DNA from 2 places in the Bradyrhizobium sp. A5 genome. Region 2 is predicted to be linked to the other one. Evidence: predicted binding sites of a transcription regulator. Region 2 holds the regulator's gene; the other holds the start of a gene.
The links. Region 2 encodes LexA, which represses DNA repair genes until DNA is damaged. Its sites were predicted from a motif close to TGTTCNNNNTGTGTTCNG; they were not measured.
Positions count from the first base shown of each region.

Region 1: a site for LexA is predicted at 2,303-2,320, ahead of recA (recombinase RecA). Genes of this name have one in related genera too.

Region 1 is NZ_CP148990.1:2,456,287-2,460,699, forward strand. It holds gene WHZ77_RS11605 (hypothetical protein) at 1-113, shown strand, start outside; gene WHZ77_RS11610 (hypothetical protein) at 110-340, opposite strand; gene WHZ77_RS11615 (hypothetical protein) at 726-968, shown strand; gene WHZ77_RS11620 (DUF2798 domain-containing protein) at 1,042-1,281, shown strand; gene WHZ77_RS11625 (hypothetical protein) at 1,974-2,225, opposite strand; gene recA (recombinase RecA) at 2,412-3,500, shown strand; gene WHZ77_RS11635 (hypothetical protein) at 3,606-4,413, shown strand, end outside.
Region 2 is NZ_CP148990.1:3,292,825-3,297,237, reverse strand. It holds gene WHZ77_RS15770 (HAD family hydrolase) at 1-292, shown strand, start outside; gene WHZ77_RS15765 (hypothetical protein) at 441-623, shown strand; gene glp (gephyrin-like molybdotransferase Glp) at 881-2,092, shown strand; gene lexA (transcriptional repressor LexA) at 2,269-2,970, shown strand; gene WHZ77_RS15750 (hypothetical protein) at 3,016-3,363, shown strand; gene WHZ77_RS15745 (hypothetical protein) at 3,552-3,980, shown strand; gene WHZ77_RS15740 (GAF domain-containing protein) at 4,219-4,413, shown strand, end outside.

The DNA of each region.
Region 1 (4,413 bases), 840 kb from region 2:
CCTTCTTCGCCCGCTACCCCAAGGCGGGCTATATGAGCGCGGTCGAGGCTTGGCGCGAACTGCCCGGCGGCGAGATCGAATTCACCATGCGGCGGCTGCCCAGCGCCGACTAGGCATTTTCACCCGCGACCATGCCGCCGGACTCGGGTTCAGGCCCCGTCCGCTGTCCGATGGCCTTCAACTCCCGATCGATGCGCAGCTGCACACGGCGGATCGCCAGCAGGTCGATCTTCGTTTCGGTCTTGCCCGTCTTGGTCTCTTCACCGATGCGGAACTGCCACTGCCAGATGCCCGGTATGGCGGTCTTGGCGACGGTGAACTCAACGCCTCTGTGATTCATGGTCACCTCCACGATTCACTTCCATGATCGCAAACATGTTGGGCGTCACAATATTCCCGCGACAAGCGAAATCTGCCGGTAACCCGTGGGTAGATCATCGGGATTTGGAAATCGCGCGTGGTCCGAAACAAACGAACTCGGATTCCGAAAGGAGACAGGCTTGCGGAGGCTGCGCCACGGGAGTCGCACGCGGCGACATCGCCGCCGCAGGAACTCTGTTCAGGTTGGGAGAGCCACGGGCGGCCTACGGCCTTCACACTGTGGTTCCATCGTGGTGCGAAGCGAGCAGGAGTGGTCGACACTTTTCCACTTTTGCGTGTCATCCGTCTCTGCTCCTGCTAATGCCGATGGGCGGCGCGAGCGCGATATCGCGAATGAGGAAGGCGTGAACTGGCTGAGACACATTGTGCTGCGCTGGGGTGCACGGAATATCTCGCTGGCCTGTCCTCGCTGCCGGCATCCCGCCTCCTCGTCGACGTTCAGGCGCGGGCGGTTCATGCTCGGTGACGAGGAGCTCGTCTGCGAGGCGTGCGGCGAGAGCAGCGTCGTCACGTTCTGGCGTTTCGAGGGATTGTCGTGCTGCGCCGAGGCGATGCCGCGCGCGCCGGTGACCAACTCGCGACGCTGACCGACGCCTGCGATGCGAGCGGCGGCACGTGCCTTGCTTGACCTGATGCCCGGCCAAGCAACAAGGGCGCGTCATGCTCGGCATTCCCCGCCGCTACAGTCATTTCGTCTTCGGCATCATCCAGTCCGGCCTGACCTCGCTGATCGCGGCGGGCATCGCCAGCCTGCCTGCGGGCAGCGCGATGGTCTTCCTCGGGCACTGGATGGTGTCGTGGCTGATCGCATGGGCCGCGATGCTGCCGATCGTGCTGCTGGCGGCGCCCGCGATCCGCGCCTTCTCGCTGCGGCTGACGCGAGAGGAGAGGGCGCCGTGAACCGGCCGGCAGGCATGAAAAAACCCGCTTGGGGAGAGCCAAGCGGGTGAGAGAGTTATTGGAGGCTGAGGTGCTGGGCTGCAACACCATAGCCAGAGAACACTAGCCTGCCCGGCTTACGACAGCCTGACAGGCCGGCCGATCGAATCCGCGCGCGTAAGCCAAAAACCCCGCTCGGGGCAGAGCGGGGTCCTCAGGCTGGTATGGAGACCCGGTGTTGGTCCACCGGGCGGGAGAAGATTAGGGGAGCAGGCTTACGGGTGCCTGACCGCGGCACTGAAGGCCCCGGCCGAAGAGGCCGCAGACTGGCCCCGCACACGTCCCAATTTGGCCACCCGATCGCACGACTGGAGCCACAGCCGCGGGCGAGATTTCGCACCGTCAGGCGCGGCCATGGGGGAAACGTGGCGCGCCGGCAGCGGGGTCGCATCATGGACAAGGTAGAGCGGTCGTTCGCCGCCGCGACGGCGGTTGGCTTTGTGGTGCTGGTGATCGGCATCGGGTTGCTGGCGCTGATGTAGGCGCAGCATGGGCGCAAGGTGTGGGACTGCCATGCCGGGCGGTCGCGCGCCGCCGCGGCCTCAGAAACATCGAAAACAACCCCATGCACAGTAAGTCGCCGAGGGATTTCGCTGCGCCGTCAATGGCTTGTTGGAGGTGTCAGGATACCAATAGCCTGCGCCTCGGCGGCCCTATTGGACATTGATCGGGTCGAGAGGAAGGTGGAGTTCGGCGGCGCGCTCCCGGCGATCCTTCTGGCGGAATTCGTTTTCCTTCCGTTCGAACTTCGCCATCTCCTCAAGCGCTGCCGCCAGCAGCTGATTGCGCCTGGTGGCATCGTGGTGCGTATTTTCAGTCATGATCGAGGTTCCCGGAGTGGCGGTCTCCGCGCAGCTAAAGCCGTTCGCCGCCAAATATTCGCTACGGCAGGATTGCGAAATCATGACGGCGCCCGGGCGATGCGTCTTTGATGCGCGTCATGCTTCAGGCGCATGCCTTCGGTCGGTACCGTTATCCGCAAAAGAACATATTGCGAACTCGGAACAAATAGAGTACATTGTTTTTGTCGACGACCCGCCGCGCCAGCCGTTTGTCCCCCTAGCGAATCCCCGCCATAAGGAGCACGACCCATGTCCACCACTGCCCTGCGTATCGTCGAAGGATCCTCCATGGACAAGACTAAAGCCCTGGCCGCCGCGCTCTCCCAGATCGAGCGCCAGTTCGGCAAGGGCTCGGTGATGAAGCTCGGCAAGAACGACCGCTCGATGGATGTCGAAGCGATCTCGTCGGGGTCGCTGGGGCTTGATATCGCGCTCGGGATCGGCGGCCTGCCGAAGGGACGCGTGGTGGAAATCTACGGACCGGAATCCTCGGGCAAGACCACGCTGGCGCTGCACACGGTGGCGGAAGCGCAGAAGAAGGGTGGCATCTGTGCCTTCATCGACGCCGAGCACGCGCTCGACCCGGTCTATGCGCGCAAGCTCGGGGTCAACATCGACGAACTCCTGATCTCGCAGCCGGACACCGGCGAGCAGGCGCTGGAAATCTGCGACACGCTTGTGCGCTCGGGTGCGGTGGACGTTCTGGTGGTCGATTCGGTCGCGGCGCTGGTGCCGAAGGCCGAGCTCGAGGGCGAGATGGGCGACGCGTTGCCGGGCCTTCAGGCGCGATTGATGAGCCAGGCGCTGCGCAAGCTGACCGCCTCGATCAACAAGTCCAACACCATGGTGATCTTCATCAACCAGATCCGCATGAAGATCGGTGTGATGTACGGCTCGCCGGAAACCACCACCGGCGGCAACGCGTTGAAATTCTACGCCTCGATCCGCCTCGACATCCGCCGCATCGGTGCGATCAAGGAGCGCGACGAGGTGGTCGGCAACACCACCCGCGTCAAGGTGGTGAAGAACAAGCTGGCCCCGCCCTTCAAGCAGGTCGAATTCGACATCATGTACGGCGAGGGCGTCTCCAAGATGGGCGAGATCCTCGATCTCGGCGTCAAGGCCGGCATCGTCGAGAAATCCGGCGCCTGGTTCTCCTACGACAGCCAGCGCCTCGGCCAGGGCCGCGAGAACTCGAAAGCGTTCCTGAAGGCCAACCCTGATATCACCGCCAAGATCGAGACCGCGATCCGGCAGAACTCCGGCCTGATCGCCGAGCAGATTCTCGCCGGCACGCCGGAGCGCGACGCCGACGGCGAGGAGCCGGCGGACGAGTAAGCCTTAGCGCGAAAGAGTTTTCGCGAGGAGCGGGCGCTGAGGACGTTGAGTTGCCGACGTCATCGGCGCCCGTTTCGTTTTGCGTTGGAGTGATCAGGTGGTGCGATGAAGCGTCTGATCTTGACCAGTTCGTTCGGAACCGATCTCGCCAAATCGGGGCTGGCCGATATTGCAGTCTTCTTCGTTTTCCGTTTCGCGTGGGGGCCGCTGCCTTCGCCGGAATATCTCGCAGCTTATTTCGGAGCGCAGTCGGGGACGCTCAAGCCGGGCGATCACTGGTCGGATTGGCGCACGAAATGGCCTGATGCCTTCAGGGATCGCAAGAATCTGTCCTTTGGCGACTTTTGCGAGCACTATGACGAGATTGAACTCTGGTTCGATGCGAACCCCGAAGATCAATTGCAGCTGATTTGGCTGCTCGATTATTTCGGTTCGTGCCCCAATTTGCTGCCAAAGCTCAAATTGCGCTTGTTGGCGTTCGAGCTGTACGAAGCAAGAGCGCAGGTCTCCGAAACGTCGGCGTCACATATTCCCATCGTGGATGTCACAGCAAAGGAACTCGAGACTGCCACGATAGCGTGGGAGTCTTATCGTGCACCGACGCCCGAGGCCTGCGTTGATCTCCTCCGCCACGATCTGAGCGCCTTGTTGATGCTGCGGCCGGCCCTGGTCGATCTGCTGGCAGAGCTGCCGTCGCCGCTGACGGGCCTTGGCGCGACCGAGATGCGATTCCTTGAACTCCTCGCCAGTGGGTTCGCTAACACAAATGCGTTGTTTCATCTGCGCTCGCAACGGCGCACATATGTGTTCAGGGAATTCGAGTTGGGTTCGTTGCTGGAGGGGCTCGCGCTTGGCCCCAGGCCCGTGGTGGCCGGGTTGGGCGGCGAGCTGCGCACAATCGGACGGGAAAATT
Region 2 (4,413 bases):
CTACGCCTTCTCCAACACCAACCGGCCGCATGTGGACTATTTCTCGAAAGAGTATGCCGGGCTGCTCGACCATTTCCGCGGAGTGTACCTGTCGTCCAGTATCGGCCTGCGCAAGCCGGATGCGGAGGCCTTCGACCACGTCGTGGCGGCAATGGGCGTGCCGGCGAGCCGGATCGTGTTCTTCGACGATCTCGCCGAGAACATCGAGGGAGCCCGGGCATGCGGCCTGACCGCAGTGCACGTGACCTCGGCGACGGATGTCGGCAACGCGCTGAGGGCGCTCGGGATCTGACACAGAAGCAAACGGCCAATTCCCCGAACAATTTCAGCCGGCAATTCGGAACCAAAACACTCTGTGCAATTTTATACGCAGTTCCGGGAACGAATGCCCGCTTGCGGACTCATGAGTCTGTTGGGAATTTGGGATCGGACTTATCATCGTGCTGGGCAAAACCTACCTCACCAAGCAGGCCTCCCTGCTGATGAAATTCGCCAGAACCACCTCGGATTCTGACCTTTCCGCAAAACTGATCAGCAAGGCCGCCGACCTGAAAGCCCAAGCCGACCCGATGCCCGACAGGGACCAGGGCGCCGCAGCGCCGGATGTCAGTCCGCGCAGGTAGCCAAGGACGTGACCGACGCTAGCCGTGGCGCTCGTCATTCTCGTGCTTGCCATGGCCAAGCTGTTGCCGGTCTGTCTCGCCTCTCGGATCATGCCGCGGCGGAGCTGACGTCTATCCTTCGTTGACGTCCCCCTTCCTCCGCAAAGCAGACGACGCAGGATAAGTCATCCTGCGCCATCGCTGTTTTGCCTCCGCGCCTGCACTCAGCTAGAACTCTCGCCGCCGATTTGCAGAACGTGCTCGCAGGAGTCTTACCCGTGGCCTTGATGCCGGTTTCCGATGCGCTTGCCTCCGTGCTGGCGGGTGCAGAGCCTCTGGCCGAGGAAGCGGTCGCCCTCGACCAGGCCTTTCACCGCGTGCTCGGGCGCGATGTCGCGGCGCGGCGGACGCAGCCGCCGCAGGCGATGTCGGCGATGGACGGCTATGCGGTGCGCGCGGCCGACGCGGCGAAGATCGATTCCCAACTGACCGTGATCGGCGAGGTCGCGGCGGGCCGGCCGTTTGCGGGAACGGTCAGCGCCGGCGAAGCGGTGCGGATCTTCACCGGGGGCGTCGTTCCTGATGGTGCCGACGCCATCGTGATCCAGGAGGATACGGTTGCCGAGGGCAAGCGCGTCACGATCAAGGAAGCCGCCGTGACCGGGCGTCATATCCGTCCCGCCGGCGTCGACTTCTCGGAAGGAGACGTGCTGTTGCGCAAGGGGGCCCGCCTCACCGAGCGCGACCTCGCGCTCGCCGCCGGCATGAATCACCCGCATTTGCCCGTCCGCCGCCGTCCGAAGGTCGCCATCCTCGCCACCGGCGACGAGCTGGTGATGCCGGGCAGCGCGCCGGGTCCCGGCCAGATCGTCTATTCCAACGGCTACGCCCTGCACGCGCTCGCCCGCAGCGAAGGCGCCGACACCATCGACCTCGGTATTGCCGCCGACACACTTGCAGCGACCACAGCCGGCATCCGGCGTGCCCGCGAGAGTGGCGCCGATATCTTGATCACGACCGGCGGCGCCTCGGTCGGCGACCATGATCTGGTCCAGCAGGCGCTGCGGGACGAAGGCGTCTCGATGGCGTTCTGGAAGATCGCGATGCGACCGGGCAAGCCGATGATGAACGGCCGGCTCGGGGCGATGCGCGTGATCGGCCTGCCCGGCAATCCCGTGTCATCCTACGTGTGCGGCTTCCTGTTCATGGTACCGCTGATTCGTGCGCTGTCGGGCCGCTCGGTGATTCATCACCGCCGCGAGCGCGCGGTGCTCGGCCGCGACGTCCGCGCCAATGACCAGCGCGAGGATTATCTGCGCGCACGCCTCGAGCTGCGTGATGACGGCACGCTCGCTGCCATTCCCGTCAATCACCAGGATTCCTCGCTGCTTTCGAATCTCGCTGCAGCACAGGCACTTCTCGTGCGCGCGCCGTTCGCGCCGATGGCCGAATCCGGCACGCCCTGCGAGGTGCTGCGACTGCCCGTCTGACCGCCTCGTTCGCATGCGTTCTGCGAACTCTGCAGCGTTCACGGTAAATTAAGCAGTTGCGGAACATGTATCGAACATATAGTGTCCGTTCATGATTTGTTTCGAGCATGTAGCGGCTTACTGCTGAATTCAGCGTCTCGGAATCGGACGACATCAACCGGGGGATTTTGGTCGAGATGTTAACGCGCAAACAATACGAGCTTCTGCGATTCATCAGCGAACGGTTGAAGGAAAGCGGCGTGCCGCCCTCCTTCGACGAGATGAAGGACGCGCTCGATCTGCGCTCGAAATCGGGCATCCATCGTCTGATCACCGCGCTCGAGGAGCGCGGCTTCATCCGCCGGCTGCCGAACCGCGCCCGCGCCATCGAGGTGATCAAGCTGCCGGAGCTTCAGGCCGCCGCCGGCAGCCGCCGCGGCTTCACGCCGAGCGTCATCGAGGGCAATCTCGGCAAGGTGCGCACCACCTCCAGCCCGCCCGCCGACGAGGGCGAACGTCCCGTCGCGGTGCCGGTCATGGGCCGGATCGCAGCCGGTACGCCGATCGAGGCGTTGCAGACCCGCAGCCACACCATCAGCGTACCGCCTGACATGCTCGGCTCGGGCGAACATTACGCGCTGGAAGTGCGCGGCGATTCCATGGTCGACGCCGGCATCCTCGACGGCGACATGGCGCTGATCCAGCGCAACGAGAGCGCCGACACCGGCGATATCGTCGTGGCATTGATCGACGACGAGGAAGCGACGCTCAAGCGCTTCCGCCGGCGTGGCGCCTCGATCGCTCTCGAGCCCGCCAATGCGGCCTATGAAGTGCGCATCCTGCCGCCCAACAGGGTGAAGATCCAGGGCAAGCTGATCGGGCTCTATCGCAAGTACTGAGCAAATGCTGAACCTGTCGCCCGACCGCCGATTTGCGAGCGCGCGTTGACGATTGGAGCGGACGATTGTCCGCTCCCGCTGGATAGTCTTTCTGGTTTCGCGCAGATTATCCGGCCCTTCTTCCGGCGCTACATCCTCGACACGCCGCACAAAGCAGCGCTGCTTTGCGGCCTCAGGGCCCGAGGGGACGTCATGCGCAAGATCATCTCAAGTATAGTCGCGGCGGCGCTGATCGCAGCATCAGCGTCGCAGGCCTTTGCCGCACAGGCACGGCGCCCGATCCGCAAGGAGACAGTGGCCAGCCAGCAAATCCGCAGTGCCCACAACGCGACCGAGCAGTCCTCGCAACCGGGCTGGCAATATTCCGGCTGGTCGGCGCCTGCTGGCCGCTGACACGCGCGGCCTTTATGCACGGAAGCAGGCTTTGGTCCGGTGCATCCGAAAAAGATAATGTGATCGCAGATTGCGGCGGCGAGCCGCAGATTTGCCTACAACCGGGCAGACGCTTGGTGCTTCCACTCTGATAGAGGCCTCCGCCTCAGAAGAGGCGCGGGCTGCTATCTCGCATGAGGAGCACCCCGATGTGTGACTACAGCCTGCATGCCGTCGCATCGCGTCCCGCGGAAGTCGGCGAGACGATCGTCTCGACAACCTTTCGCGGCACCTCGACGCGAGGCTTTGCCTCCGCAGCAGATCCGGCCGTTGCGGTCTGCCTGTTGCCGGGAACGGAGCTCGCCTTCGCCGACAATGTCCGCTACGACAATCGCTGGATCTGGACGCGCAGCGTCAACTCCCGCGTCGGCAAGTTCGGCAAGATCGATCCGCACATTCCCGACCGTCATCATGATGCGATCGAATTCCCCGACGGCAAATACGTGCTGGTGACGCAGCTCGTCGAAGGCCAGCACGCGACCGTGCTGCAACTGCCGGTGACCCAGCCACTTGGCGAAAATAAGCCGCAGTCCAACGCCGACGGCCGACCGACGGTCACCCGCCTACCGATCGGCTGACGCAGCCATCCCCGGCCTTCCAGTCGGGACACAGGATTGAAATCGCCATCGCCGGCCGAGGCCGGCGACACGGATTGGCTTGCGTCTCCAAAACCCGAAGCGGCGAAGCCAGCCCACCATTCCTCCCCGCCGCACGAAGTTTGCGCGGTCCTGCCTGAATTTTGAACGTCCGTTTCCGCAAACAAATGGCCGATGCTGTCCCGGCTGGTGTCTTGGTTCGAGGCGGCGGGCACGTTCGATGAAGACCTTCATTCGCGTCGTTGAACTCTGGGTGCCCGACCGGACGCGGATGCGGTTGGAATTCGGCGGCGGCCTCTACAGCCAAGGGTTATCCGCGTTCAAGGCCGCCAGCGAAGATCTGCGTTTCGGGTATGACGAGGGCCTTCCCGGCAAGGCCTGGGCCTGCGGCCATCCCGTGATCCTCACCAAATTC